2 regions of the Paenibacillus cucumis (ex Kampfer et al. 2016) genome follow, and region 2 is predicted to be linked to the other one. Evidence: riboswitches for the same ligand, from Rfam matches in the RefSeq annotation. Region 2 holds a riboswitch; the other holds the start of a gene.
What was found. Region 2 has a riboswitch for glycine ahead of gcvT (glycine cleavage system aminomethyltransferase GcvT). Riboswitches for the same ligand answer to the same signal wherever they lie in the genome.
Positions count from the first base shown of each region.

Region 1 (16,081 bases), on a different contig from region 2:
TCTGGGTGTGCAGGAAACGGCAGAACAAGTATCCGCTTCTTCACAAGAGTTGTCTGCGAGTGCAGACCAAACAACCAAAGCCATTGAACATTCAACGATGGCGATCCAAGAACTGGCCGAGGGTGCAGAGCAACAAGTGAATAGTGTGAAGGACGGTTCTGGACAGATGAGCCGTATGGCAGAAGACGTCCGTCAGATGTCAGAGCGTGTACAATCCATAACTACAGCCATGCGAAATACATCCGGGGCAGCATCTTCAGGGAATGAAGCAGCGGGAGAAGCTGTTGAACAGATGAATATCATCCAGGAAACGGTGGAACAGTTAGGAGATGTTGTGCAGTCTCTTAATGCCCGTTCAGTTGAGATTGGTAGTATGGTTGATGTCATTGCATCTATCTCCAAACAGACCAACCTTCTCGCACTGAATGCATCTATTGAAGCAGCAAGAGCAGGGGATGCAGGACGTGGATTTGCAGTCGTAGCTGGAGAGGTACGCAAGCTGGCTGAAGAATCGGGTAGTTCCGCGGCTCAGATTGGTGAACTTGTGCATAATATTCGTCAGGACATGGACTCTGCCCTAACAGCGATGAATGCTGCCCAAAGCCGTGTTGGTGAGGGGATACAGGCTGTAAATACTTCTGGAAAATCCTTCGCCCAAATTCGTGAAGCGGTGGAGGATGCTGTTCATACGCTGGATGAACTATCCGAAACGACGAAACAATTGGAGAATGGTGCCTCTCATGTGGCTCAGACGATGACGGATATCTCGAACGTCACTCAGGAATCTGCGGCGAGTACCGAATCTGTATCGGCTTCATCGCAAGAACAACTGGCTTCTGTTGAGGAAATTGCTTCGTCTTCTGCACATTTGAATAGTATGGCTGAACAGTTACAAGGATTGCTGGGTATGTTCAAAATGATGGATGATCCCGTAAAAGATAATAGCAAAAAATAATAGCAAAAAATAAATATAGACATTCCTCTTGCGTCCCTGTATAAATATATCGTCTGGTTCTTATGGGCAATTGTACAGGACAGCAGGAGGAACTATGGTATATGTAGCAATATTAATATTTGTTTTGACCATTACGATGGTGATCTGGCAGCCTCGTGGCATCGGCATTGGCTGGAGCGCTTCGGGAGGGGCAATCCTTGCCTTGGCAGCAGGAGTAGTTAGTTTCAATGATGCTTCGGATGTGGCCTCGATTGTGTGGAATGCTACGCTGGCCTTTGTTGGCATTATTATGATTTCATTGATTTTGGACGAGACTGGATTCTTCGAATGGGCTGCCCTTCATATGGCCCGGCTGGCCGGAGGTAACGGACGTAAATTATTCCTTTATTCTATTTTACTGGGGGCTGCGGTGTCTGCCTTGTTTGCCAATGATGGCGCTGCGTTGATTCTGACACCGATTGTTCTGGCAATGGTTCGTGCTTTAAAGTTTGATGAGCGCATGGTGCTGGCATTTGTCATGGCAAGTGGTTTCATCGCGGATACGACCTCATTGCCACTCGTGGTCAGCAATCTGGTGAATATTGTTTCTGCCGATTTCTTTGGCATTACATTTGTAGAGTATGCGATACGTATGTTTGTGCCTAATCTGTTCTCTATTGCAGCGAGTACGGCGATGTTGTTTTTGTTTTATCGTAAAAGCATCCCGCAGACGTATGATGTCACGGCCGCTCGTGACCCCAAGGAAGCCATCCGTGATCCACGGGTGTTCAAGATTGCATGGTTTATGCTGGGACTATTGCTCGTAGCTTACGCTTCCAGTGAATTTCTGCCGATTCCCGTCTCCGTTATTGTAGGTGCGGTGGCCCTGCTTTTCGGTATACTTGCACGCAAGAGCGAAGCGGTAGATTTGAAAAGGGTGGTTAAGGAAGCACCTTGGTCTATTGTTGTCTTCTCGGTAGGGATGTACATTGTTGTTTATGGTTTGCGTAATGCTGGATTAACGGATCATCTGAGCAGCTGGCTTGATGCTATAGCGGATTATGGTCTGTTCGCAGCATCGCTAGGTATGGGCCTGACCGCTGCGGTATTATCATCCGTGATGAACAATTTACCAACGGTATTAATTAATCTGCTCGCCATTCAAGGTGCACACACCGAGGGTATCATTAAGGAAGCTATGATCTATGCCAATGTCATTGGCTCGGATCTAGGTCCAAAGATGACGCCGATTGGGTCGCTTGCAACCTTGTTATGGCTACATGTATTGTCTCGCAAGGGCGTTAAGATTACATGGGGATATTATTTCAAGGCAGGCATTATTCTAACCATTCCAACGTTGTTGATTACATTGGCCGGTTTAGCATTATGGCTGTGGATCTTGGGATAACAATAAGCATCGAGCTTACAAATAGAGATAGAAATGAAAAGGCGCCTCATATGATATGTGTAATACATATCATATGAGGCGCCTTTTTTGATCAACTTCTACGTTTCTTATAGTTAGAAAGAAAAAAACATTCTTATCTTCATGTATTCTTGAGGCCAGCCTTGTCTGAGGCAGGCCTTTCATTGCTACCACCCATAGCTGGAATCAAAGCTTTTGGAATTCCAACGAAGTGATCAAGTGCAGGAGACGGAATCGATTCTGTAGAAGCGAAGCGCTCGCCTTTGTCTCCGAATGTTTACATATGAAAAATGAAATCCATAACGATTTGGAGACAACAGCGATCGGAAGAATGATCCGTAACCGGAACGCCCAGCACGGAGTGGTTCTTTTACTGCCCTCAGCCTTAGCTAGGAATATAAATGTTTAAGAAACAGATGAGCGCTGACGCAGCGGAGGGAACGGAACGATTGTGGAAAAGCGGAGCGTTCGCCTTTATCTCCGGATATATTCCTCTTACAAATACAATCAAATATATCCAGGGGTAACAGCGATTGAAACAACGTCCGTTCTCGAAGCGGCTCCCAGCGCACCTAAGTACGTTCCAACTATTTAATCCCTAGCTCATATTTTTAACATTGCGTTTACAAAACATTGATTTTCAGATGACATAACGAAACTACAATGATTAAAGAGTTGATGGTGATCACACAAATTCACAAAACGCCATCACTACATTGGGGGAGGAAAACAAAAAATGTTTAAAAAGTTGCCGTTTATTTTGATGACCTTAACGTTCGTACTGGTGCTTGCAGCATGCGGATCGAAAAACGACGCAGGTACTACAAATGGTGCCGCAAGTAATGGATCAGGAGATAATACTGCTGCTGAACTCAGCGGTAACATTCTCGCTGTTGGATCAACAGCACTGCAGCCTCTGGTAGAGCAAGCTGGACAAAAATTTATGGCAGTTGATCAATATAAGAACGTGACGGTACAAGTGCAAGGCGGCGGTAGTGGTACAGGTCTGACTCAAGTATCTGACGGACAAGCTACGATCGGTAACTCTGACGTATTTGCTGAAGAGAAGTTGAAAGACGAAGCAAAAGCTAAAGAACTGGTTGACCACCAGGTAGCAGTTGTAGCAATTGCACCAGTAAGCAATAAAGATGCAGGTGTAACGGATCTGACAAAAGAACAACTGGTAGATATTTTCTCCGGTAAAATCACGAACTGGAAAGATGTTGGTGGTAAAGATCAAGCGATCGTTATCGTTAACCGTCCAAGTAGCTCCGGTACACGTGCAACTTTCGAAAACTTCGCGCTGGGAACGAAAGTAGAAGATATTCAAGGTTCAATCCAAGAAGATTCTTCCGGTACAGTTAAGAAACTGGTATCTGAGACTCCAGGAGCAATTGGTTACCTGGCTCTGTCTTACCTGGATGACAAATTGCAAGTTCTGAAATACGGCGGTGTTGAAGCTACAGTTGAGAACGTAGAAGCAGGAACGTATCCAGTATGGGCTTACCAGCACATGTATACAAAAGGTGAGCCGGATGCAGCAACAAAAGCATTCCTCGACTACATGCTCAGCGATGAAATTCAACAAAATGACGTTAAGGAACTGGGCTACATTCCGGTATCCGGCATGAAAGTAAAACGCGATGCAGCAGGTAATGTGACTCAGTAACATTCTTTGAACTTGCGCATACAGCGAAAGAGGCGGACCCAGGTCCTGCCTCTTTGCGCGGTTTGCTCAGAAATTATCCCATATTTTGCACTAATTCTACTATAGAAGGATGGTTGTTATGGAACAGACCGAAGGGGGAACGGTGATGAACAATAAACTGAAACCACGCCGGCCCTTGAGAGAGAAACATTACTGGGAAGAGTGGACGGGACGGATCTACACGTCGATATGTGTCGTTTTCCTGATCGTTGTCATGTTTTCCATCGTATATTTTGTCGCATCCAAAGGGTTATCAACCTTTTTCCAGGATGGCGTCAGCCTGCGTGAGTTCATTTTCGGAAAAACGTGGAATCCTACAGGTGAGCCTGGCGTTTATGGTGCATTACCGTTTATCACGGGTTCCTTTACAACCACCTTGCTTGCAGCATTGATCGCAAGTCCGCTTAGTCTATGTGCAGCACTCTTTATGACCGAGATTGTACCGGGTAAAGGTAAAAAGATTTTGCAGCCCGCGATTGAATTGCTTTCCGGTATTCCATCCGTTGTATACGGATTTATCGGTCTAAGCGTAATTGTTCCGATGTTACGCAGTATCTTCGGAGGACCCGGCATTGGGATTGCAGCCGGATGTCTGGTGTTGTCCGTCATGATTCTGCCTACAGTTACGAGTATCATGGCAGATGCGTTGTCTGCTTTGCCTAAGGGCTTGCGTGAATCTTCTTATGCGCTTGGCGCAACACGCTGGCAGACGATTTATCGGGTAATCATTCCGACGGTGCTACCTGCATTGCTGACAGGTATTGTCCTTGGTATGGCTCGTGCATTTGGTGAAGCATTGGCTGTACAGATGGTCATCGGTAATGCGCCGCATGTACCGACATCCCTGCTCGAATCCGCTTCAACATTAACAAGTGTAATCACCCTGAGTATGGGTAACACCACGATGGGTTCTGTTCATAACAATGCATTGTGGAGCATGGCGCTTGTCCTGCTGGTAATGACCTTTGTCTTCGTCATTCTGGTTCGCCTGCTTGAAAGGAGGAACCGGGTATGAGAATGAAGCCAAAAACAGCGGATAAAATTGCAACAGTAGTCATCGTGATTCTGGCTTTATTCATTGTTGTACTTTTGCTCGGTTTACTCGGATTTATTCTGTTCCGGGGGATCGGTCAGATCAACTGGCACTTCCTGACGAGTGCGCCGCAATTGCTCAAAGGTGGCGGTGGTATTGGTCCGCAACTCTTTAACTCTATCTTTTTGCTTGTACTAACGCTGATTATTACCATCCCGCTCGGCTGGGGCGGAGGTATTTATATGGCGGAATATGCCAAACCGGGTCGGATTACAAGTTTCATTCGACTGGTTGTCGAAGTATTGTCATCTTTCCCATCGATCGTGATCGGTTTGTTCGGACTTTTGCTGATCGTAAATACGTTTGGCCTGGGCTTCTCACTCTTATCGGGTGCGATGGCACTGGCAATTTTCAACTTGCCACTTATGGTACGGACGACAGAGCAAGCTTTCCGAGCCGTTCCCAAAGAGCAGAAGGAAGCAGGACTTGCTCTTGGTTTGTCCAAATGGAAGATCATTACGTCCATCCTGTTGCCTGTGGCACTGCCAAGCTTGATCACTGGTACGATTCTGGCATCCGGTAGGATCTTCGGTGAAGCAGCGGCCCTGATGTTCACTGCGGGTATGAGTAGTCCACCGCTGGACTTTACGGACTGGAATCCAACAAGTCCGAGATCACCAATTAATCCACTTCGTCCTGCGGAAACACTAGCTGTACACATCTGGAAAGTCAACAGTGAAGGCATCGGACCAGATTCAAAAGAAGTTGCAGCAGGGGCTTCTGCCGTGCTGGTCATTCTGGTACTGGCATTCAATCTGAGCGCGCGCTGGATCGGCCGGGTTGTGTACCGCCGTATGACAGCTTCGAAATAAGGAGGAAATCCACATGGCCATACCTTTTGGTACGGAACAGTTAAGCATATATTATGGACATTTTCAGGCCGTGAAGCAGATCAGCCTGACTTTCCCCGAAGCGAGTGTAACGGCCCTGATCGGGCCGTCCGGTTGCGGGAAATCCACATTCCTTCGTTCGTTAAATCGGATGAATGATGAGATTGCCGGGTCCCGCACGGAAGGACATATCTGGATGGACGGCAATGACCTTAACGAACCGGGGACGGATGTAATCAAGCTTCGTCAGAAAATCGGCATGGTGTGGCAGAAGCCAAACCCTTTTCACAAGTCTATTTACAACAATATCGCATTTGGCCCCCGCTACCGCGGTACAAAAAGTAAGAAGGCACTGGATGAAATCGTGGAAAAAAGCTTGCGCCGTGCTGCTCTCTGGGATGAAGTGAAAGACAGGCTACATGAGTCAGCCTTGGCACTTTCAGGTGGACAGCAACAGCGTCTCTGTATCGCGCGCGCACTGTCTGTAGACCCGCAGATCCTATTACTTGACGAGCCTGCATCTGCGCTTGACCCTGTATCTACGGGTAAAGTGGAGGAATTGATCTCGGAGTTGAAGCAAGAGCTACGCATCGTTATTGTTACTCATAACATGCAGCAGGCGGCTCGCATCTCGGATTATACCGCTTATTTTTATCTGGGCAGTATGGTTGAGCACGGGGAGACGGAGCACATTTTTACTAACCCGGACAACCGCTTGACGCAGGAATATATTATGGGGCGTTTTGGTTAATAAGAGTCAAGGGTGTAGCATAGATTTATATGTTTAGAGAAACACGAAATAACAGCATGATCTTTGAACGAGGGTGTTCAAGGATCATGCTTTTTTTTGTGTTTTTTTATATTTGAACATGCTTTATGAGTTATTTACGAGTACACAAATCGCTACAATTGTAGGATCGAACTGGAATGTTGCCTATAATATTATGTCACAAGTACATTGGCAGGTTCATATGTGTCTATGATTCGTACCTGTCATGGAGTGAGGGCGGTCTTCGTTATTCGGTGCTATATAAGTTGAACTTTTCTTTTACACATTAACGGAGTGGACTGTGTAAAATCTTTAGTTCAACTTATATAGAAAAGATCGAACAAGCCCTGAACCATATGAACGAAATGAGCATATCCTATATAGAAATGATGTGCTTTGAGAATACGTCACTTTTATTGACATATAGCGTATGGCATATTACGCTGTATATGATTGAATGCATGGCAGAATGGTGAACTTTCATTAAGGAAATAACAGAATATAGCGAATGATAACGAGCGGGAGAGACCTAGCAGGATGATGCAATACAGTACAAGTAGGCATGATTAATGCAATTTAAGATGTAGAACTGTACTGTACAGATGGCTTGGGCACCGAAGGAGCAAGCAGTTATGCACCCGGCATAACCGTTAATCTCTCAGGTAAATGTACCGTCGTTGGACGCAACTCTGGAGAGTGCGCGGAAGAAGCGCCACCCAAGGGGTATATGATTGTCAGATTGCTGAACAGATGAGTGCTTGCGTGTACTCGGCCTTGTTCTTCCTGGCTTAAAATCATGAAACTCTCAGGTATCAAGGACAGAGAGAGGGCTAACGGCCTTCTTCTGTCCTTTTTTGATGTCATCAATCAGTAAATCAGGAACATTGTGGTGGGTCTTGTCCAGATATCGATGACAAAACCAATTGGAGGGTTAACAGGTGCGATTTAAAGATGTTTTTTCAATTATTGGCCCGTCGATGACGGGACCATCCAGTTCACATACAGCCGGTGCTGCAAGATTGGGACGAATTGCGCGTCAGTGGCTGGGATGTACACCGGAACGTGCAAGGCTTACGTTATATGGCTCATTTGCGGATACCTATCAGGGACATGGAACAGATCTGGCACTAATCGGTGGTTTGCTGGGTTACGTTACAGATGATCCGCGTATACCGGATGCAGAGCAATATGCAGATGAAGCAGGCATGGAGGTTGAATTTTACACCAGCGGTCTACCGGCTCCTCATCCGAACACGGTCAAGATTGAATTGTGGCACGGCGAACGGGCATGCTCTTTAATAGGTGCTTCCATCGGTGGCGGCAGTGTATCTGTGCATGCATTAAATGATTTTCGCGTACAGATCAGTGGAGAGTTTCCGACACTTGTTTTGCGTCATGCCGATAAAGCGGGAGTTCTGGCATCCGTGACCTCAACCATTAGCTCGTCCGGAGTGAATATCGGCTATATGCAAGTGGATCGAAAGGCTCGTGATGGTGAGGCACTTACAGCAATGGAGATGGATGCACCGCCGAGTGAAGACGCGTTGAACAAACTGCGTTCATTGGATCATATGCTGGATATTCGTGTGATTGATCTGAAGAGAGGGGGTGATCCGGATGCGGTTTAAACATCTACATGAATTAAACACCATCTGCACTGCGGAGTCCAAAACAATTGCACAGTTGATGATTGAAGAGCAGGTGCAGGAGACTAACACACCCGAAACAGACGTCGTAAAGCAGATGTCGGAGTACTACCAAGTGATGAAAGAAGCGGTTCGTAAAGGACTTACAGAAGATACAACCTCACGTAGCGGACTGACGGGTGGGGACGGGAAAAAGATGGCCGAATATATTCGCCAAGGCGAAACATGCTCTGGTGATGCTTCTGCCCTTGCCATGGCCTATGCGCTTTGCGTATCGGAAGTGAATGCCTCCATGGGACGGATCGTGGCTACGCCAACAGCGGGCTCTTGTGGCATCATTCCTGGCGTATTTATAAGCTCGCAGGAACGTTTTGGCTGGACGGATGAACATCTGGTGAATGGATTGTTCTGCGCCGGTGCTATTGGATACGTGATCGCCAACAATTCATTTATTTCAGGGGCCGAGGGCGGTTGTCAGGCAGAAGTAGGTTCAGCGATTGGCATGGCTGCCGGTGCGATGGTGGAGCTTCGTGGAGGGACGCCAGAGCAGGTAGTGCATGCTGTAGGATTGGCTTTGAAAAATACACTGGGCCTCATCTGCGATCCGGTTGCTGGCCTTGTAGAGATTCCATGCATCGTGCGCAACGGACTCGGTGCCGTTACTGCACTGGCTGCCGCAGATATGGCACTCGCTGGTGTACGCAGTGCCATTCCGTCTGACGAAGTCATTGACGTGATGTTGGAGGTAGGCAGTGCGATGCCAAGCCGTCACCGCGAGACAGCGCAAGGTGGGCTCGCTCAGACACCTACAGGCCGCAAGATGATGGAGAAGCTGGCGAAACCAAAGGCCAAGCGGTTGCCGGATGAGTCATCCGAAACATCAACAACAGGCTCAGAGGCAGAATAGCAAGTGGATCATATACAGGAACAGGGTCAGATAGCTTAGGAGTACAAAACCAGGTTCCGATTTAGCAAGTAGCAAGTAGTAATTAGAGCATGTTAGTCGTTATTACTTCATAACAAACAAGCGTCCGCGAACCTGGTTTTCTCAGGTTATGCGAGACGCTTGTTTGTCCAGTTTGCCTAAACCGCCAAGATAGCAGTCAACCAATCAGAATTGGAGAAGGCAGTCATTTATTGTTGTTTCAAAAAGGCATCTACTTTACTTCTGTGCGCATCACGGCATATCCGTAAGCAGGCAGTTCAATGGCAAGCACACCGTCTTCCAGAGCGGTGCGATGGTTACCCTCAAACAGCTCCGTCCAAGGTTGCTCACCTGCATCCAGTTCAACGATGGCGGTTTCCTCAGAACGGTTGAACAGAATGAGGATGCGTTCCTCGTCACTTTGCCGCTCCATCACAAGCTGGCTACCGCCTTCCTGAGCTTGCAGGAAACGAATGGTTCCTGCTGCACGCAGTGCAGGATGAGCATGACGCAGAGCAATCAGCTTTTGATAAAAGTGAAGTAGCTCCCGATCCTGCTTCGCTTCGTCCCACTCCATGCATTTGCGGCAACCTGGATCATGTTCTCCGTCGAGCCCGATCTCGTCACCATAATAGATACATGGGGCTCCCATATAACTGAACTGGAACAAGGCAGCCAGCTTCATCTTGCGTTGATCGCCCTCGCACAAGGTAAGCAGGCGCGGAGTATCATGACTGTCGAGTAAGTTGAATGCCACCTCGCTCGCTTGAAGTGGGTAGCGAGATAGCTGCCTGCCAAGGGCACTCGCGAATTGTTCAGCGTGCATCTTATCTTCCACAAAGAAATGATTTACGGCGGCGGTGAACGGATAGTTCATGGCAGCATCGAACTGGTCCCCTTGTAGCCAGGAAGAAGATTCGTTCCATATCTCACCCAGAATGTAGGCATCCGGGTTGGCTTCCTTAACAACCCGCCTGAAATCTCTCCAGAAAGCATCGTCCACTTCATCAGCTACATCAAGACGCCAGCCGTCCGTGCCAACTTCCTTGATCCAATATTCCGCTACTTCGAGCAAGTAGGCCTTCACATCGGGATTCTCTGTATTCAGCTTGGGCATGTGAGCCTCAAAGCCAAATGTCTCATAGGTTGGAATGCCATCCTTTACGTCGAGCGGGAATTCATGTACGTGAAACCAGTCCTTGTATTTGGACTTGGCACCAAGCTTTTGTACATCGACAAAAGGAGCAAATGTTTTGCCTGAATGATTAAACACGGCATCCAGCAGCACACGAATACCGCGTTCATGACATAGCTTAACCAGATGCTTCACTGTGTCAGCATCACCGAAATGGCGGTCGACGCGCAGATAGTCTTCGGTATCATATTTATGATTGGTTGTAGCTTCGAAAATCGGAGTGAAATAAATCGCATTAATACCCAGTTCACTGAGGTAATCAAGGTGGTCGATTACGCCCTGCAGGTCACCGCCAAAGAAATTAAAGGGTGTAGGTTCACCGCCCCAAGGTTCAACCTCTTTGGGATTGATATCCGGGTTGCCATTGGCAAAGCGCTCGGGAAAAATCTGATAAAACACAGCATCTTTCACCCATGCTGGGGGTGTAAACACAGCTCCGGCATGAAGATATGGGAACTGAAACATGCGGCCTGGGTCATCGGGCTCCTCCTCTTGGAAATCCGTCTCGGTCATCCAGATGTGTTCATCTCCACTTTTGAGCAAAAAAGCATACTTCAATCGATGATACGGAGGTCTCACTTCCCCCTCGTAGTAGTCAAACATAGAGTCTGACGTCAATTTGGTCAGAGGAACCATATCTTTTGTTTCCTCCCACGCGTATTTATCTCCAGTCAGGGCATACACCTCGGTGAGATCATTCTTTTTGGCACGCAGACGTAGACGAATCGTATCCTGATCATAGGCATAGGCCCAGTTTCGTTTTGGTTGGTGAAAGATGGCTTCAAGCAGCATATGTAATTCCTCCTGTCAGATATGAATGAAGTAAGCAGAGACCAATTCATTTAAATTCGATTAAATATGCTAGTAGTACAGTAATACAGGTGATATGTAGACATTATTGCTGAAAGATATAGCTTCATATTACGTGACTGCAGATTGCGTTATAATGAGGGTATGAAAAGATAGGGCAGGCTCTAAACGAGCGACATGGAATGTACTGAGGCCTAGGCAACGGACATTGTAGCTTGTGCAACCAGGCTTGCATTTAAACTCGCGGGGAGGTTCGCCCCATTCAAAATTTAAAGCCAAAAGTCATAAAGATAAGCATTGCCGCCCAGATATATCATTAACCCAAAGGGAACGGAAAGGAAACGAGTACATAGATGAAAAACAAACTGTTATACATTGAGGATGATACGGAAATTGCAACATGGGTGAGAGAAGATCTGGAGGAGCGTGGATATGAGGTCGTCTGGCTTGGGAGCGGTGAAGGGGCCACCGAGGCTGTGGCAGACTGCTCCCTAGTCATTCTGGATGTCATGCTGCCAGGGCTCGACGGATTCACGGTAGGTCAGCGATTAAAAAAAGAATATCCTGCTGTGCCCATCGTTATGCTCTCGGCCAGAACATCCATTGATGACAAGTTGCATGGACTTGATTTTGCCGATGATTATGTGACCAAACCTTTTCATCCGGACGAGCTTGCAGCGCGGATTGAGGTTCAACTGCGGAAAGCAGGCAAAGTAGCTTCAAGTGAAGCGGTACTTAAGCTGGATCATCTGTCGATTTATGAGCAGGATAACCGGATCGTGAATGAGCAGACGGGGGAAGAGATTATTTTATCCGGTAAACAGTTCCACATCTTCGCTTATTTGCTTCGGCATATGGGCATGATTCGCACCAAAGAGCAGATCTATGAAGCGGTGTGGAACGAGTCTTATCTGGATGGGGACAAAACGTTGATGGTGCACATCCGGCATCTGCGCGAGAAGCTGGAGATTGATCCGGCCAATCCTGTCATTATTCAGACAGTACGCGGTGTTGGCTATCGTGTGAAGAAGCCATGATCAGATGGTATAGAGAACGGAAGGCAAGGAAGTCTGAACAGAACAGAGGCAGTGAAACAGGACAGTCTATCCGTCCCAAAATAAAGGTTGGGCGATCACTGATGTCCAGATACATGCTACTGATTCTGGCAGCTTTTCTGTTTGTACCTGTTGTGGTACCGATGGTAGCAACGGTTTTTATTGTAGTCATCAATAACGTAAGCTCTGGTGAAGAAGCACCTTACGGAAACGCTGACCAAATTACCGAACTGTGGGCTATGGAATCCAAAAAGCTGGGCGGGGCTTCTGACCAAATCATAGATAAACGGATAAAAGAACTGCAGGAGAAATACCCTAAATCGGCTATGTATCGTGTAGATGCGGCAGGCCGAACGAAGTTAGTGCTTGGCGGTGAAGAGGCGGATGTACTGAAGTCTAAATCATTGCATCCTTCAGTCACCTCGGAAGGGGAGCCGGCGTCTTTAAATACAGACGTCATTCTGAAGTGGTCGCTCGCAACTGGAGAAAAAGCAGAGACCCGAATCCCGGCAAGATGGACACCAAATGATACGGTTCAGTTCATGAAGGAAGCCTTGTATCGCGATCCTCTAACCGTGGTTTCTTTTATTGGCGGAGTAAATGTGAATAAGGGACAAGGGTTTATGGTGATTGAAGTCCCTCGTGAGCTCATTCAAAACATCACCAATAACGGGGTATTAGAATTCATCTATTTCGGGGCAGTGATGCTGATTGTGTTTGTGATCTTTATTGTGATGTCCGTTCTGTTCTTCGCCAAAATTCGCAAACGACTGATTCACTTGCAATCTGCTATGGTTACCCCGGGCAAGGAGGGTATACCACTTCCAGTGGACATTAAGAGATCGGATGAGATTGGACATTTGGAGGAATCCTTTAACCAGATGGTACATCAGTTAACGGATAGCCTTCAGCGTGAGCGGGAAGAGGAGCAACTTCGCAAACGGCTTGTGGCAGGGTTATCCCATGACCTGAGAACACCGCTTACGGTAATTCGCGGGCATATGCATGCATTGAATAAAGAGAACCTAAGTGATCAAGGCGTGCGCGCACTGAGTCGGATGGAAGGCAAGATACAGGATCTTGGTGAACTGATCGACAATTTGCTCACGTATAATCTGCTGACTAGTGGAAGATATACTTTAAAACTGGAGCAGAAAGATGCACTGCGTATGATAAGGGAAGCTGCTGCTTCCTGGTATCCGGTGTGGGAGAAGGAAGAGTTTGAGATCGATATTGACCTGCCTGAAACTCCGTTAATCTGGGATGTAGATGCGCAAGGGCTGCGGCGTGTGCTGGATAATTTGTTTCAAAATGTAGTTCGTCATGCGGCAAGCGGAAAATATATTCGCATTTCCACGGAGCAGATTCAGGGTCGAACTGCCGTAGTGATCGAGGATCGCGGACCGGGAATTCAGCCGGATTCGGGTACGAAGGGCACAGGACTTGGCTTATCCATTGTCGATCTGCTGATTCGTGAGATGGGCTTGCGGAAGCGGGTAGATAGCTCAGATGCGGGTGTCCGTACCTATCTATACAGCGGCTAAGGGATTGATCGGGAAGTTTGAACGCAGATAGAAGAGGTTTCTTTTTAAACTAAACTTAAACTTGGATGTACGCTGGCTTTAACCTTGGAGGGTTACGATAGTTCCGAGGTGATAATGAATGAGCGAAAATATTATTCAAACAGCGAATTTATGGAAAACATATAAGGACCGTGCAGCGGTTCGTGAACTTGACCTTCATATTAAAAAAGGAGATATCTACGGCTTCCTTGGTCCTAACGGTGCCGGCAAAACAACAACGATCCGTATGCTTCTTGGATTGATTAAACCGACCAAAGGTGTCATCCGGGTCTTCGACAAAGATATTCGCAAGGACCGTATGGACATTTTACGGCGTGTAGGTTCTCTGGTGGAGTACCCCTCCTATTACGGTCATCTGAATGCGGTAGAGAATCTTGAGGTACTGCGCCGCATTATCAATGTACCCAAGTCAAGGATTGCGGAAGTGTTATCTATTGTTGATCTGACAAAAGATGCTAAACGAAATGTAAAAGGGTATTCCCTCGGCATGAAACAGCGTTTGGGCATTGCCAGCGCACTACTCGGTGAACCGGAGCTGCTTATTTTGGATGAGCCAACGAACGGACTTGACCCCGCGGGGATTCAGGAGATTCGGGAACTCATCAAACGTATGCCGCTGGAGCATGGCATCACCGTTCTTGTATCCAGTCACTTGCTGAGTGAAGTGGAGCAGATGGCGAGTCGTGTCGGTATTATAAGAGATGGCAAAATGGTGATGCAGGACACGATGGCGAGTCTCCATAGTCAGACAGGCAGCTCAATCAGGCTCACGGTGTCTGAACCGGAGGCAGCCATGAAGCTTGCTCGTGAGCAGGGGCAATTTGGTCAGAGACAGGGTGCTGAGCTTACCTTCCCCTACATGGATAACAGCGCAGTTGCACTGCTGGTACGTCGTTTGATTGAACAGGATCATGATGTATACCGGGTCGAAGAACAGAGACAGTCTTTGGAGGATCTCTTCATGCGTGTCATTGGCGAGGGGGCTTCCCTATGACAGGACGTGCATTATCAGCCGACTGGCTTAAAATTCGTGGCAAAGGCATCTGGTTTCTGGTGTTTCTGGCCCCAATCGGCTTGACGGCCATGCAGGCTCTGAATTTCGGATTGCGACTGGATTATCTGAAAGAACAGTATGCCGATAATTTGTGGGGAGGTCTGCTCGGTAACGTAGTTGTTTTTGTTCCGCTCGCTTTAATGCTGGGCGCAACCATTTTGAGTTCGATGATCGCCGGAATAGAGCATGAGCAGGGGTCGTGGAAGCAACTTCTGGCGATGCCAATTAAAAGGCCAGCCGTTTATCTTGCGAAGTTTCTGCTGGCTTGTGTGCTACTAATGATCTCATGTTTGTTGTTAACCGCGGGGGTTGTTGGACTGGGACTTGTGCTTGGTTTCGATGCCAAAGATATACCGTGGGCACAGGCACTGAAGCTGGGGCTTATGCCGCTAGCTGGCGCACTGCCTGTATTGTCCATTGAATTATGGTTTACGCTGGTATCCAAAAATCAGGCGCTACCGGTTACATTCGGCATTATTCTTGCGATTACCGGTATGTTCTCTCTCAGCATCTCTCCACAGTTTCCACTCGCTTGGGCACAAATGGCTTGGAGTGCGCCTAACGCTTACTTATACGCAGCAATGGGTGCAGGTTTAGGAATCATCATTCTGCTGATAGGCATGATGCACTTCAGCCGGAAGGATGTGGCCTGATATGAATTTTGCTACAACCTATTTTCGTATCTTATCTGCGGAACGTTTGAAAATGGCCAAATCGCCAATCTCGCTTTTGGTTCTAATCAGTCCCTTGATCGCACTGCTCATCGGTCTGCTCTCTTCCCCATCGGGTGATTGGATTGCATTGATGTCAGCCATGGTGATGATTCACGGTATGCTTTTGTTACCAATGCTGACAGGGGTGTTTACCTCATTTGTATGTCGTTTCGAACATGCAGGGGGTGGATGGAAACAACTCTTGGTTTTGCCACTTACACGTACAGGTGTGTATTTAGGCAAATTCACAATGGTGTTACTGCTCCTCGCTGGTACACAGTTACTTCTATTCGGAAGTATCGTTTTGACAGGATTAATCCATGGGATGGCATCACCGGTA
Region 1 is NZ_JACLIC010000045.1:118,955-135,035, forward strand. It holds gene H7T88_RS24960 (methyl-accepting chemotaxis protein) at 1-955, shown strand, start outside; gene arsB (arsenic transporter) at 1,050-2,342, shown strand; gene H7T88_RS24970 (phosphate ABC transporter substrate-binding protein) at 3,097-4,029, shown strand; gene pstC (phosphate ABC transporter permease subunit PstC) at 4,148-5,083, shown strand; gene pstA (phosphate ABC transporter permease PstA) at 5,086-5,973, shown strand; gene pstB (phosphate ABC transporter ATP-binding protein PstB) at 5,987-6,742, shown strand; glycine riboswitch at 7,270-7,443, shown strand; glycine riboswitch at 7,448-7,584, shown strand; gene sdaAB (L-serine ammonia-lyase, iron-sulfur-dependent subunit beta) at 7,699-8,388, shown strand; gene sdaAA (L-serine ammonia-lyase, iron-sulfur-dependent, subunit alpha) at 8,378-9,313, shown strand; gene H7T88_RS25000 (alpha-glycosidase) at 9,564-11,318, opposite strand; gene H7T88_RS25005 (response regulator transcription factor) at 11,690-12,373, shown strand; gene H7T88_RS25010 (sensor histidine kinase) at 12,370-13,935, shown strand; gene H7T88_RS25015 (ABC transporter ATP-binding protein) at 14,054-14,968, shown strand; gene H7T88_RS25020 (ABC transporter permease) at 14,965-15,681, shown strand; gene H7T88_RS25025 (ABC transporter permease) at 15,683-16,081, shown strand, end outside.
Region 1: another riboswitch for glycine. It lies ahead of sdaAB (L-serine ammonia-lyase, iron-sulfur-dependent subunit beta); the one in region 2 lies ahead of gcvT (glycine cleavage system aminomethyltransferase GcvT).

Region 2 (16,081 bases):
ATCAGGCAGGATTATGGGACGCTGCAACATGGGCGAAATCCGAAGAGTTGCCATCCGTGAATGAACTTCTTCAAGCACATTTGAAGATCAACGGATTGAACTAAAGTGAGCAGCTATCGATTTGTTTTTCTATAAAAGGGGTACTATAATTGAGGTTGCACTAAAAACTAAACTCCATTGGAGGCGATTATAGATCATGAGATCTTTTCAATTTTATAACCCGACTCGTCTAATCTTCGGGAAAGGTCAGCTCGAAGCGTTGAAAACTGAGGTGCCGAAATACGGCAAACGGGTTCTGCTTGTATATGGCGGTGGAAGCATCAAACGTAGCGGACTGTATGATCAAGTGCTTGGTTTGCTTAAGGAAATCGGAGCAGAAGTAACGGAGCTCGCAGGTGTGGAGCCGAATCCGCGTCTATCCACTGTACATAAAGGCGTGGACTTGTGTAAAACGAACGGTATTGAGCTCATTCTGGCTGTTGGTGGCGGTAGTGTGCTTGATTGCGCCAAAGCGATTGCCGTTGGAGCCAAATATGATGGAGACATGTGGGACTTTGCACAGCGTAAAGCTGTTGCACAAGACGCGCTTCCACTCGGCACAGTGCTGACCATGGCGGCTACTGGTTCAGAGATGAACTCCGGTTCCGTAATCACAAACCAGGAAACACAAGAGAAACTGGGCTGGGGCAGTGCGCATTCTTTCCCTGCATTCTCCATTCTTGATCCCGTAAACACATACACGGTACCTAAGGACCAAACGGTATACGGTATGGTGGACATGATGTCTCACGTATTAGAGCATTATTTCCATCTGGATCCGAACACACCTGTTCAACTCGGCTTCTGTGAGACGATTCTGCGTACAGTTATGGATGCAGCACCTCGTTTGGTGGATGACCTGGAGAACTACGAACTTCGTGAGACGATTCTGTATTGCGGAACAATGGCACTTAATGGCGTGTTGAACATGGGACTTGCAGGAGACTGGGCAACGCACAATATTGAACATGCGGTATCAGCGGTCTACGACATCCCGCATGGTGGTGGACTTGCAATTCTGTTCCCGCACTGGATGAGACATAACCTTGATGTGAAGGTAGATCGTTTCAAACGTCTTGCGATCAACGTGTTTGACGTGAACCCTGAAGGTAAATCCGACAGACAGATTGCCGATGAAGGCATTGATGCACTCAGCAAGTTCTGGACATCCATTGGTGCACCAAACCGTTTGGCTGACTATGATATTGATGACAGTCAGATTGAGGTTATGGCGGATAAAGCGATGCTGTTCGGACCGTTCGGTAACTTTAAAAAGCTGCAACGTGAAGATGTGGTATCCATCTACAAAGCTTCGCTGTAAGTGAATTAAGAAGCTTGGCATGTAAGCTTAATATCCATTGGAATACTGATAATAAACGCAAGTCTCCTGTTGGAGGCTTGCGTTTTTTCATGTCTGGACTACTGTGAATCACTTCTGTGATTCCACACCGTGAATTGGCATGGGAGAGAGAAATGGAGCATTCCTGAATATTATGATGCTAATACCCATTAGCGGCTTCTCAATACAACTCAGGAAAGATTTTGAAACATTTTGCCTGGATGTACGTATTTATTTACATGTGGAATGCACAGTTGGGAGAAATTGCAGCGGAGAGGAGGAAGAGGGGATGGAAGCAATCTATTGGGGGTGTCTCATCGGAGGTGCCGTTTTTGCCATCGTGAGTCTGGTGCTAGGTGACTTGATTGACGGTTTGCTGGATGGTGCTTTCGAAATGCCTGGTGTTGATTTTTTTAAACCTGTTGTACTGGCGGGGTCCATCACTGCTTTTGGTGGAGCAGGCATACTACTGACGCGGTACAGCTCTCTTAGTGTGATGTCGAATCTGATCTTATCCCTGCTGATCGGTATTGCTGCAGCCATGCTGGTATTTTTCGCATATATCAAGCCGATGCGTAACAGTGACGTTTCAATTGGTTTCTCCATGAAGGAGTTAGCGGGCAAAATTGGTGAAATCACGATTCCGATACCGGCAAACGGATTTGGTGAAGTCATGATTCGTTTTGCATCTGGTAACACCATTCAGACAGCGACCAGCTTCGAACAGCTACCCATTGCGGCGGGGGCACGAGTGGTTGTCATCGATGTGGTGGACGGAGTATTGCGCGTATCCGAGTGGGAAGAAGATGTACTTAAGGATGTCTAGGTCAGTGAAATTTCCTAATAATGCGGGGAACTGACGGTAGCGGAATGATTTTTAATACTTACGATACAAGGGGAGAGATGTGAATGGGTAATCTGGATTGGGATGTATTGTTAATTCCTGTTGTGGTTGTTGGTGTAATTTTGATTCTGGGTTTAGCTTTCTGGGCGAGATACAAAACGGTCGGTCCCGACGAAGCGATGATTGTAACCGGTTCATTCCTGGGTAGCAAAAATATTTCGGAAGATGAGTCAGGACGTAAAATCAAAATCGTGCGCGGCGGCGGTGCGTTCATCCTGCCTGTGTTCCAGCAGTCTGAATTTATTTCGTTACTGTCACACAAGCTCGATGTCTCCACGCCTGAGGTCTACACAGAGCAGGGGGTTCCTGTTATTGCTGACGGGGTGGCGATCATCAAGGTCGGAAGCGCTGTAGAAGACGTTGCAACGGCTGCGGAGCAATTTATCGGCAAACCGGTTGACGCGCTGAGGGGAGAAGCCCAGGAAGTGCTGGAGGGGCATTTACGGGCCATTCTCGGTACGATGACGGTGGAAGAGGTATATCGGAACAGAGATCGTTTTGCTCAAGAGGTTCAAGGAGTGGCCGCACGGGATCTGAAAAAGATGGGTCTGCAGATCGTTTCCTTTACCATTAAGGATGTCCGTGATAAACAAGGGTACTTGGATGCACTCGGTAAACCAAGAATCGCAGCCGTGAAACGTGATGCTGAAATTGCCGAAGCGGAAGCGATGCGGGATGCACGGATTCAGAAGGCAAATGCCGAAGAACAAGGGCAGAAGGCCGAGTTGCTGCGTGATACCAACATTGCTGAGGCAGCCAAAGAGAAAGAATTGAAGGTCGCGGCCTTTAAACGTGATCAGGATACAGCCAAGGCGGAAGCGGATCAGGCGTATCATATCCATGAAGCACGCGCAAGACAAACGGTTGTAGAAGAGCAGATGAAAGTAGAACTCGTACGTAAAGAACGTGAGATTGACCTGCAGGAAAAAGAAATTACGGTGCGTGAGAAACAATACGATGCGGAAGTGAAGAAAAAAGCGGAAGCAGATCGTTATGCCGTTGAACAGGCTGCGGAAGCGGATAAAGCAAAACGGATGCGTGAAGCTGATGCAGTGCAGTACTCCATCGAAACTCAAGCCAAAGCAACAGCTGAGCAGAAACGACTTGAAGGTCAGGCCATTGCGGATGCAGAGCGTGCAAAAGGTACAGCCGATGCAGAAGTTATTCGTCTGCGTGGTCTTGCCGAAGCGGAAGCCAAAGAAAAATTGGCTGAGGCGTTCCAGAAGTTTGGCGAAGCTGCGGTACTCGATATCATTGTCAAAATGTTGCCTGAACTGGCTGGTAAAATCGCTGAGCCAATCTCCTCGATTGACAAGTTGACGGTAGTAGATACAGGTAAGGGCGAGGGTGCTGCACGTGTCAGCAACTACGTCACGGAACTGATGGCTACTGCACCTGAGATGTTGAAAAGTGTGTCAGGCATTGACGTGGAACAACTGATCAAAGGATTGACCAAATCGAAAACAGCTACACCAGTGGCTGTGCAATCGAGTGAATCAGTAAAACAGACGTCACCTATTATCGAGAGCATTGTAGAGCGTAGCAATAGTAAAGAGTAAGAAATGGCAGCTTAATTACATGGCTGGTCTATTGACCTTATGGCGAATTTTTGTTACTTTTTAAGCGAGACGTCCGGCGCGGTTTGCCCGCTCCGGATGTTTTTTTGATTTGGTTTGAAGATGTGTCAGACACATCCAAGATGGTGTGAAAAAAAGAGGTGCAAAAATGAGCAGCCTGCATGTAGATAAAGCACTAAATAATAATGTAATTATTGCACAGCATCCTGAACACGGCGAAGTTGTGGTCATCGGCAAGGGCATCGGCTTTAACCGGAAGCCGAGTGATGACATCCCACTGACGGCTGTGGAGAAGATGTTTATTTTGAAAAACCAGCAGGAGCAGGAGCAGTACAAGCAACTTCTTCCGCAGGTGGATGAGGCTTTAATTGAGATTATTAACGAAGTCATCACGTATATCGCAGAGCGTACGGACGTTCCGCTTAATGAACATATTCATATTGCGTTAACAGATCATATTTCTTTTGCCCTTAAACGCAAGGAGCAGGGAATAATCATCCAAAATCCTTTTTTATATGAGACAAGAGAGATCTATCCAGATGAGTATCGGATGGGGGAATATGCCGTTCGTTTAATTAAGGAAAAGATGGGCGTGGATCTCGGCCAAGATGAGATTGGTTTTGTGGCTCTGCATATCTATAGCGCGATGACGAACCAGAACATATCCCAAGTACGAGAGCATTCTCAATTAATTACGGATCTGGTAAACCTGGTTGCAGACCAACTCGACTATTCATTTGAAACGCAGTCTTTGGATTATTCCCGTCTGTTAACTCACCTTCGGTTTGCCCTGGAACGTGTACGCCGTGGAGATAAGGTGGAGGAACTGCATAAGCTGGATTCCTTGCTTAAATTAGAATACCCCGAAATGTACTCGCTTGCATGGAAACTCACGAAGGTGATGGAGAAACGACTAAAATTGCCTGTGTATCCGGCAGAAGTTGGGTATCTAACGATACATTTACAGCGACTGAATCAACGGAAAGAAGAAGAGAATAAGTGAAATCATGTCAGAAATTTTAGCAAAATTACGTTTTTTTCTGTAAAGGCTTGCAATGCGTTCGAAGTGGTGCTACAATGGTGACCGTAATCAAGCAACTGAATAAACATAAGCGACGTGTTACTGACTCGATCAGGCATGAGTTAATTAGAGTGTGATTGTTCTACCTTTTTAAGGGTATGCTATACCCCAAGGTAGGCGCAGTTCACTTTTATTAGTTCATGCCTTTTTTGTGTTCCATTGCTTGCATCACGACATACAGACTTAGACGAAAGGAAGAATACGACGCGATGTTTAAAAAGCTTTTTGGTGTATTGCAAAGAGTAGGTAAAGCTCTCATGTTGCCTGTAGCGATCTTGCCAGCCGCAGGTTTGCTGCTCGGAATTGGTAACATGCTGGTGAATCCGGATTTCCTGCAATATGTGACTGCGCTCGATACCCCGTGGGTTAACTCGATTGCAACTATAATGATGAACGCAGGTCAGATCGTATTTGATAATCTGGCATTGCTGTTTGCTGTCGGGGTAGCTGTTGGACTCGCTGGCGGTGAAGGTGTAGCAGGACTTGCAGCCATCATCGGTTACCTGGTGATGAATGTAACTCTGGGTTCTGCAGTAGGTGTTACGCCTGCCATGATTGGCAAAGTACCTGGTTATGCAAGTATCTTGGGTATTCCTACACTAAGCACAGGGGTGTTTGGAGGTATCATTATTGGTATCGCTGCAGCGCTGTGTTACAATCGGTTCTTCAAAATTGAACTGCCGTCTTACCTTGGATTCTTTGCGGGTAAACGATTTGTTCCTATTGTCACTTCAGTAGTTTCCCTGTTGTTAGGGTTACTGCTCGTGGTCATCTGGCCACCAATCCAGAACGGATTAAATGCCATTTCTCACTTCATGGTAGATACAAGCCCGACTTTGTCGGCCTTTATCTTCGGTGTTGTAGAACGGTCACTGATTCCGTTTGGTCTGCATCACATTTTCTACTCCCCATTCTGGTTTGAGTTCGGTGAATATGTGAACAAAGCCGGCGATGTTATTCGCGGGGACCAAAAGATTTTCTTCAGCCAGTTGCGCGATGGCGTTGAATTGACTGCGGGAACGTTCCAAGTTGGTAAATTCCCGTTCATGATGTTCGGTTTGCCAGCAGCGGCACTTGCGATGTACCATGAAGCAAGACCTGAGCATAAAAAATATGTTGCAGGGATCATGGGTTCAGCTGCGCTGACATCATTCCTGACAGGGATCACAGAACCACTCGAGTTCTCATTCCTGTTCGTAGCACCGATTTTGTTTGCAGTACACTGTATCTTTGCAGGTTTGTCTTTCATGACGATGCAATTGCTCGATGTCAAGATCGGGATGACCTTCTCAGGCGGTTTCATTGACTTCCTGATCTTTGGTATCATTCCAAACCGCACACCATGGTGGGATGTTATTATCGTCGGTTTGATCCTTGCCGTGATCTATTACTTCGGATTCCGATTGATCATTCGCAAGTTCAATCTCAAAACACCTGGACGTGAAGAGGCATCTGCGGAAACTGCATCCGGCGGTTCTTCAGGCTCCACGGACGATCTGCCTCACAATATCCTCGAAGCCTTTGGCGGGAAGGAAAACATTAAACATCTGGATGCATGTATTACTCGTTTGCGGATTGAAGTGAATGAGAAATCCAATGTACAAAAAGATCGTTTGAAACAATTGGGTGCATCTGGTGTGCTTGAAGTGGGTAATAATGTTCAAGCCATCTTCGGAACACGTTCCGATACGATCAAGTCCCAAATGCAAGATATCATTGCAGGGCGTACACCTGCACCAACTCCAGTTGCTGAAGTTAAACCAACTCCTGAAGAGGAGAAAGCACAAGGAGAACAAGGTGAACGCATTGTCACAGAGGATATCGTGATGCCAGTCAATGGTGAGCTGATGGATATTACCAATGTACCTGATCCAGTCTTTGCTGAGAAAATGACAGGTGACGGGTTCGCCATTTTGCCACATGACGGAACGATTACATCCCCTGTGTATGGTAAAGTATTTAATGTATTTCCAAGCAAACATGCCGTGGGCATCATGTCCGACGGCGGTAAGGAAGTGCTTGTACACATAGGTGTTAATACGGTGAAACTGAAAGGCCAAGGTTTCAACGTACTGGTTCAGGAAGGTGACCTGGTATCCGCAGGACAACCGATTATGGAAGTGGATCTGGAGTATGTCAAAGCGAACGCTCCTTCGATCATTTCTCCGGTGATATTCACCAACCTGCCAGAAGGTTCTACCGTCACTTTGAAGAAGAGTGGCGTGCTCAAAGTTGGCGATCAGCCGATCATTGAGATAAAATAAGAACTGTTCCAACGATGGCAAGCAAGTGTAAATATATGCAATGCCTAAACTAAACTACTGAAAGCGAGATGATTGTAATGCAACAAACATTCAGAATTACAGACGAAGATGGTATCCACGCACGTCCGGCAACTGCCCTGGTTAATACAGCAAACAAATTCAAAGGTGCTGAATCCTTTGCAGAAGCTAACGGCAAAAAAGTAACATTGAAATCCATTCTGGGCGTTCTTTCCCTCGGTCTGGAGCAAGGTGACACCATCAGCATCATCGTTGAAGGTGAAGGCGAAGCTGAAGCTCTTCAAGCTCTGACAGACGTTATGGTTAACGAAGGGTTGGGCGAAATTAATGCTTAATGTTTCCGGGATCGCGGCTTCGGCGGGTATTGCTATCGCCAAGGCGTTTATCTTGGAGCATCCTGACTACTCTGTAGAAAAACGCCAGATTAACGACGTTGACGCAGAGATTGCTAAACTTGACTCGGCGCTGGGTAAATCCCGCGCTGAGCTTGAGGCAATCAAAGAGCGTACTTTACAAGAGCTTGGCGAGAAAAAAGCGGAGATTTTTGCATCGCATTTGCTCATCCTGGATGACCCGGAACTGATTGATCCGGTGAAAGCGAAGATCGCTGATGACATGATCAATGCAGAATTCGCATTGAATGAAACAGCTTCCCAGTTCATCTCGATGTTCGAAAACATGAAGAGTGCATACTTGCAAGAGCGTGCTGCGGATATGCGTGACGTTACGAAGCGTGTGCTAAATCACTTGCTTGGTATCGACTTCATGAGCCCGGCTGAAATCAGTGAAGAAGTGATTGTGCTTGCAGAGGATTTAACACCTTCTGATACAGCTCAATTGAACCGCCAATACGTAAAAGGTTTTGCAACCAACATCGGTGGACGTACTTCTCACTCCGCTATCATGGCTCGTTCGCTTGAGATTCCGGCTGTGGTTGGAACGAAAGACATCTTGGCTCAAGCGAAACAAGGAGACTTGATCATTGTTGACGGTCTGGACGGTCAAGTTCTGGTTAACCCTACAGATGACGTCGTTGCTGAATACCGTGCCAAACAGGAACAGTATGATGCACAGCGTGCGGAGTGGAGAAAACTGCGTGACGAACCAACGGTTACGGTGGACAACGTTCATGTGGAACTGGCTGCAAACATCGGTACGCCGAACGATGTAACAGGTGTATTGGATAACGGCGGCGAGGCGGTAGGCTTGTATCGTACCGAGTTCTTGTACATGGGCAGAGACAAGCTTCCTTCCGAAGACATTCAGTACAATGCTTACAAAGCTGTACTTGAAAAAATGGAAGGCAAACCTGTTGTAGTTCGTACACTTGACATCGGTGGAGACAAAGAGCTTCCTTATCTGGATCTGCCAAAAGAAATGAATCCATTCCTCGGCTTCCGCGCAGTTCGTCTGTGTCTGGACCGTCTGGATATCTTCCGTACTCAATTGCGTGCATTACTGCGTGCAAGTGTACACGGAAACCTGCGTGTCATGTTCCCTATGATTGCAACACTGGGTGAATTCCGTGAAGCCAAAGCTGTCCTGCTCGAAGAGAAGGAAAAGCTGGTTGCTGAAGGGATCGCTGTTTCTGATAGCATTCAACTCGGGATCATGGTCGAAATTCCATCAACAGCTGTAATGGCGGACCAATTCGCCAAAGAAGTGGACTTCTTCAGTATCGGTACCAACGATCTGATTCAGTACACGATGGCTGCTGACCGGATGAACGAGCGTGTATCTTATCTTTACCAACCATACAACCCGGCTATTTTGCGTTTGGTCAAAATGGTTATCGATGCAGCGCATCGTGAAGGTAAATGGGCTGGCATGTGCGGTGAGATGGCAGGAGACGAAACAGCAATTCCATTGCTGCTTGGTCTTGGACTGGATGAGTTCAGCATGAGCGCAACTTCCATTCTGCCAGCGCGTAGCCAAATCACCAAATTGTCCCGTGCGGACATGCAGGAACTCGCTGCCAAAGCGTTGGAAATGCAAACTGCTGAACAAGTGGTTGAACTGGTTCAAAGCATTCAAGCGTAATTTTGCCGGAGTTTCCTCCGGATTTGAGGTTTCTTTTTCCGAATAAAGGGCTGCATTCATGTAGCGATATTGTCGGTGTCCACGATTTAGTGGGGGCCGGCTTTTTTTGCTTTTTTATCGTAGTGACAGGATAGCTGTTCTTACAAGTGGATAAAATAAAATCCCCTTATGGGAGTGAGAGAATATCTCATCACGCACAGGGGGACTCTGTCATTAAAGTAGACTGTGTAAAAAGTTTAACTTATTTAGCTACAAGCACAGTTTAATACAGGTTTGCGTGCTGCGGTCGTTTCATCCAGACGAGTTACCGGCGTGCCGTACGGAGCGTTGAGCACCAATTCCGGTGTTTCTTCGGCTTCCTTCGCAATACGGATCATTGTATCGATAAATCCGTCCAGCGTCTCTTTGCTCTCGGTTTCCGTTGGCTCAATCATAATGCACTCCTCGACATTAAGCGGGAAGTAGATGGTTGGCGGGTGATACCCAAAGTCCAGCAGGCGTTTGGCTACATCCAGTGTGCGTACACCATACTGCTTCAGGCCACGGCCTGACATGACAAATTCATGTTTGCACACGCCAGGATAAGGAATCTCGTAATGAGGTGCCAGGCGAGCCATCATATAATTGGCGTTCAGCACAGCACATTCGGACACACGGCGAAGCCCTTCTGGTCCATAAGTGCGAATATAAGCATAAGCACGAACAAGAATACCGAAGTTACCATAATAGGCTTTGACCCGACCGATCGATTGATCTCCTTCGTAATCCAGAGCGTACATGCCTTGATCATTTTGAACAACCATCGGTTTAGGTAAGAACGGGATCAGGCGGCTCTTCACACCGACAGGTCCGGCACCAGGTCCACCACCACCGTGAGGTGTACTCATCGTTTTATGCAAATTCAGATGCACCACATCAAAGCCCATATCTCCCGGACGTGTAATGCCCATGATGGCATTGGAGTTAGCTCCGTCATAATACAATAATCCGCCAGCTTCGTGTACGATGGACGCAATATCTTGAATATCCTTTTCAAACAAACCGAGCGTATTCGGATTCGTCAGCATGAGTGCTGCGGTATCTGAACCGACTGCTGCACGGAGAGCATCAAGATCGACCAAACCGTCCGTACGCGACGGGATTGTCACCGTTTCGAATCCAGCTACGGTTGCGCTGGCCGGGTTCGTGCCATGAGATGAATCGGGTACGATAACCTTGGTACGCAGTTCACCACGGCTTTCGTGATAAGCTCGAATCATCATAAGCCCGGTCCATTCCCCGTGTGCTCCGGCAGCAGGTTGCAGAGTTACGGCATCCATACCGGTCAGACCTGCAAGATCATTTTGTAAAGTATGGAGCAGTTCGAGAGCACCTTGAAGACTGGATTCATGCTGATACGGATGGATTTTGGCAAAGCCGTTGTAACGTGCTACATCTTCGTTGATCTTTGGATTGTATTTCATTGTACAGGAACCAAGTGGATAAAAGCCGTTATCTACCCCGAAGTTGCGGCGGGACAATGCCGTATAATGACGAATAACATCAACCTCGAATACTTCCGGCAACGCGGCCGCTTCCGAGCGCAGCATTTCCCGGGGAATCAACGTATCAGCATCCTGACGGGGAACATCACATTCCGGCAAGGAATAGGCCACACGTCCGGGACTGCTCAGTTCAAAAATCAGAGTTTGTTCGGGAGCAACGGATGGTGCGACTTGCGGACTGGTTGGGGTTCCTAATGCTTGCGAGTCCACTCCAGTCTGCTGATTGACTGACTGATGTAGGTTAGATGTTTCCGATGAAGCTCCCGCAATGGTTACTTTTGTGGTCGTTTCCTGAGTCACAGCGATCCCTCCAATACACGTGCGAATTCATCGATCTCTTCTTTGCTGCGTCGTTCGGTGACCGCAATGAGCATATGTCCTGCCAGTTCCGAATATTCACGTCCGAGTTCATAACCGCCGATGAAGCCTGCATCCAGCAGTTTCAGCTGAAGAGCATCCACATCGGTTTCTTCAGGGAGCTGGATGACGAACTCGTTAAACGTAGGAGCAGTAAAAGTAAGTCTCACTCCGGGAATAGCTGTTAACGTATTTCGTGCATAGTGACTCTTCTGCAAATTCAGATCAGCAACATCAATCATGCCTTGTCTTCCCATGGTAGACATATAGACAGAAGCACTAAGCGCTAATAACGCCTGATTTGAGCAGATGTTAGATGTCGCTTTTTCGCGGCGAATGTGTTGCTCGCGGGCTTGCAGCGTCAGCACGAAGCCTCGTTTGCCGTTGCGATCGGTCGTCTGGCCGACGATTCGACCAGGAATCCGGCGCATGTGAGCCTGGGACACGGCGAAGTATCCGCAAGTGGGTCCGCCGAGCGAAGCGGCGATTCCGAGGGGCTGCGCATCGCCTACGACGATGTCGGCCCTCAGCTTGCCTGGGGCTTCCAGCAAACCGAGCGACAGCGGGTTGGCGCTCACCACGAGCAGTCCTTTGTGCGTGTGCACAAGGTCGGCAGCCTGTTTTATATTTTCCACGGCACCAAAGAAGTTGGGGCTCTGAATCATAACCGCTGCGGTATCTTCCGAAATTGCCGTTTGCAGGGCATCCCAATCTGTAACCCCATCTTTATAACCAATCTCTACAATCTCCAGACTCAGGCCATGTGCGTACGCCTGCAATACTTGACGGGCTTCAGGGTGAACGGTGCGAGATACGATAAGCTGTTTACGACGGGTAGCTGCGGCGGCAAGATTGCCAGCTTCTGCAAAAGCCGTTGCACCATCATACATACTCGCGTTGGCTACCGCCATACCTGTCAGTTCACAAATATACGACTGAAATTCAAAGATAGCCTGCAATTCTCCTTGGCTGATCTCCGGCTGATAAGGGGTGTAGGCTGTATAGAACTCCGAACGGGAAATGACATGGTTGATGACCGAAGGGATGTGGTGGTCATAGATGCCTGCGCCGAGGAAGCTGGCGTGTGTTTCAAAGTTGGCATTGGAGCCAGCTTGTTTCGACATATGGCGAGTTAAGGCATATTCATCCAGTTTGGAGGACACAGGCAACTCGCCTTGGTAACGAATTTCCTGCGGGATATCTTTGAACAAATCTTCAAGAGTATCCACGCCGATCGTGGCCAGCATAGCGCTCTGGTCTTGTTCTGTCATGGGGATGTAGCGGTGCTTGCTCATGCTTGCTCAGCTCCTTGGGTAGGTGTCTTTGACGTACGTGTCCGTTTATGAAAAGGGGTCTTGACGACCTCGGCTTTTAGCTTTTTGCCACGAATCTCAATCTCCAGTGGTGTACCCAGTGCAGTATATTTGCTGTCAATCAGGGCAAGCCCCAGATTACGTTTCAAGGTCGGCGACTGTGTACCGGTTGTCACTTCACCAATCTGAACGCCATCCGCATAGATCGGGTAATGGGGCCGCGGTATGCCACGCTCCAGCACTTCGATACCGATCAGCTTGCGGGCAGGGCCGTCATTTTTTTGTTGCAACAAAGCTTCGTGTCCGATAAAAGACCCGGCGTTCAGTTTCACAAACATGCCCAGCCCTGCCTCCAGTGGAGAGATGGTTGGTGATAATTCCTGCCCGTATAAAGGCAACTTCGCTTCGAATCGCAGTGTATCACGTGCACCAAGTCCTGCTGGAACGAGGCCTACATCAGCACCGGCTTCCATCAGTCCGTTCCATACGAGGGCTGCCTGATCAGCTGCAACATACAGTTCAAAGCCATCTTCTCCGGTGTAACCGGTTCGTGATAGCAGCAGCTTTACTCCGCATACCTCGGCATGCTGCACGAAGCGGAACGGTTCGATGGAGCTTGCATCTATCTCTGAACCTGTAACCTTCGAGAGAATATCGACCGCTAAAGGGCCTTGTAGCGCAAGCAACGCCGTTTGCTCGGAATCATTGGTGATGTTCACCCCAGGTATAATGTGCTCCTGCAACCATGCCCAGTCTTTGTCGATATTGGAGGCATTGACGACCAGCATGTAGTGTTGCTCCGCGAGTTTATAGATGAGCAGATCATCCACTACACCGCCATCGGGATAACACATCAGTGTGTATTGTGCCTGACCTGGTACAGTTGCGGTCACGTCGTTGGTTGTCATGTTTTGCAAAAAGGCTTCTGCCTGTTCACCCGTTACGGTGAATTCGCCCATATGGGATACATCAAACAGCCCGGCGCGCTCGCGCACGGCTTCATGCTCTTTTTGAATACCGCTAAACTGCACGGGCAACTCCCAACCGCCAAAATCAATGCAACGTACACCTTCATATTGCGCGTATAGGGGGAAGAGTGGTGTTCTTAATAAATCAGACATCCAATCACCTCGTCATGGGCCGTAGTAGGCCAAGTATGAAAACACGTTCTGTGAGCCAGATCAATAATGCTTAAGTAATTTTGGTAATCGAGAGTTAACAGCCGACTGTTCTACATTTTTTCATTGGTTATGTTCAGTACGATTCTAGAACCTGCAATTCATTTTTTGGGAAAAAGGAAAAGGACAGGCCAAAGAACCGGCATGCCAAGTAGCACGCTGTATTCTTAGGCTCTGTCCCTTGTACCTGAGAGTTACCCCGCCGTTTATTCAGACAGGTTTCCCCTTGGGTGATCATAACGTCCGTATAGGACGATTAGATGCTCTCCAGAGTTGCGTCCTGTAAAAGTCCTTTTGCCTGAGAGATTCACCCCCGCTTGTCGGTGGTTTACTCCTTCGGCGCCGCCTCATGCACATCCCCAAACCGGGTGTACGGGCAATCTCTCCCTTTACATTCATCCGCGGTTCATACGTAGTCCAATTAACTTCAGTTGCTCTTCTCATTAAAACGTGAATACAGTCCTGATGTCAAGAACGATATCATTGAAATTGTGTAAAATACGAATATTTAATGTTTATACTATATTAATGTTCGGTTATTTTAAAAGAGTGCGCTTACTATTGTAATATTCACCATTATATGCAGAAAGAGTAGTGTAAGGTTACACACGAAGAGGTATCCAAATCTAAATAAATTGTGAGCTAACTTGACATTTGAATCTGAAATATCATACGCTATTGTCTGGGAAAAAGGTGAAGGTCAAAGAACGCATGCACTCATTAATGAAAAGCGAGGCGGATATCGATGAGCGAATTGAGAAATGATTTCCTGTACAGTAAAGAGCACGAATGGGTGCAAACCGTAGGGGAGGATACCGTACGTATTGGCATTACCGAGTTCGCGCAGCATCAGCTGGGTGACATTGTGTTTGTAGAATTGCCTGATCTTGAAGCCGGTGTAAAAGCAGAAGACAGTATCGGTACGATTGAATCCGTCAAAACGGTATCTGATCTGTTCTCACCTGTCAGCGGCACCATTGTTGCAGTGAATGAAGCTTTGCAGGATTCGCCAGAACTGGTCAATAGTTCTCCTTATGAAGAAGGCTGGATGATCGAAATCCGTGTCGATGGAGATGTAGCAGCTGCATTATCCACATTGCTGAAGGCGGATGCTTATCTTAAACATACTGAGGAATAGAATTCGACTGGATTGTCGAGTTGATTTGTACTTATTGACATATATATAATCTCGTTTGAATATAAAAAATCTTGTTCTTTAAACCTGTGTGAGCTATGGAGCTTACGCAGGTTTTTTGCTGTTTTTTTACGTATTTTGGAGTGACATAGCATCATGAATAAAAAAAATGCAAACGGACCAAGCTATTTTATTGCTTTGTATGTTGTATATGAATAAAGTCATAGGCAAGAAAAGCCTTGCGTATCAAAGGGTTGAGCATATATTCCTAATTAAGAGCGACTACATAATCCAATGTTGTCATCATTGTTCATGACGAAAGTACGCTTTCATTTGATTGAACAGGAAGGTTTTCTCGCTTAGGATTACAGCAGGGGATCAATGATACCCCTTTCATACGAAATAATGACTTGATTCAAGGAGGATAAACCAATGAGTAATTTGGATCAAACATCCAATTCCAAAGGTGGGTTACGTGTTGGTGTGCAACGCTTCGGACGATTTCTGAGCGGTATGGTCATGCCCAATATGGGAGCATTTATTGCTTGGGGATTAATTACAGCGATGTTTATTAAAACAGGATGGTTTCCGAATGCGACAATAGAGCAGCTTGTAGGGCCGATGATTACTTATTTGCTGCCGCTACTGATCGGTTACACCGGGGGTACGATGGTGCATGGCACACGTGGTGGTGTCGTCGGGGCGATTATGACCATCGGTGTCATTGTCGGAACGGATATTCCAATGTTCCTCGGGGCCATGATTGCGGGGCCTTTCGGTGCATGGGTGATCAAGAAGTTTGATAAATCCATTGAGGGCAAGATCAGAGCCGGTTTTGAGATGCTGGTCAACAATTTCTCGGCAGGAATTATCGGCGGTATTTTGGCGATCTTTGCTTTGCTCGGTATCGGGCCGGCAGTAGAGGCCATTAGCAAAGTGTTGTCTGCTGGCGTACAAGGTTTGATGAATCTGGGCTTATTGCCACTCGTCAATCTGATTATTGAACCGGGTAAAGTATTGTTCCTGAACAATGCCATTAACCACGGGATCTTAACGCCAATTGCAACAGATCAGGCAAGAGAATTAGGTAAATCCGTTCTTTACATGCTTGAGTCTAACCCGGGACCAGGACTAGGTATTTTGCTCGCTTACTGTTTCTTCGGTCGTGGAATGGCGAGATCTTCTGCACCTGGTGCGGTGGTCATTCATTTCTTCGGCGGGATTCATGAGATTTACTTCCCGTACATCCTGATGAGACCTATTTTGATTCTGGCAGCCATCGCCGGCGGTGT
Region 2 is NZ_JACLIC010000007.1:334,309-350,389, reverse strand. It holds gene H7T88_RS04745 (MSMEG_1061 family FMN-dependent PPOX-type flavoprotein) at 1-104, shown strand, start outside; gene H7T88_RS04740 (iron-containing alcohol dehydrogenase) at 197-1,360, shown strand; gene H7T88_RS04735 (NfeD family membrane protein) at 1,668-2,204, shown strand; gene floT (flotillin lipid rafts scaffold protein FloT) at 2,288-3,841, shown strand; gene glcT (glucose PTS transporter transcription antiterminator GlcT) at 4,008-4,862, shown strand; gene ptsG (glucose-specific PTS transporter subunit IIBC) at 5,150-7,204, shown strand; gene H7T88_RS04715 (HPr family phosphocarrier protein) at 7,282-7,557, shown strand; gene ptsP (phosphoenolpyruvate--protein phosphotransferase) at 7,550-9,262, shown strand; gene gcvPB (aminomethyl-transferring glycine dehydrogenase subunit GcvPB) at 9,508-11,016, opposite strand; gene gcvPA (aminomethyl-transferring glycine dehydrogenase subunit GcvPA) at 11,103-12,458, opposite strand; gene gcvT (glycine cleavage system aminomethyltransferase GcvT) at 12,455-13,597, opposite strand; glycine riboswitch at 13,827-13,927, opposite strand; glycine riboswitch at 13,931-14,053, opposite strand; gene gcvH (glycine cleavage system protein GcvH) at 14,400-14,792, shown strand; gene H7T88_RS04685 (PTS mannitol transporter subunit IIBC) at 15,222-16,081, shown strand, end outside.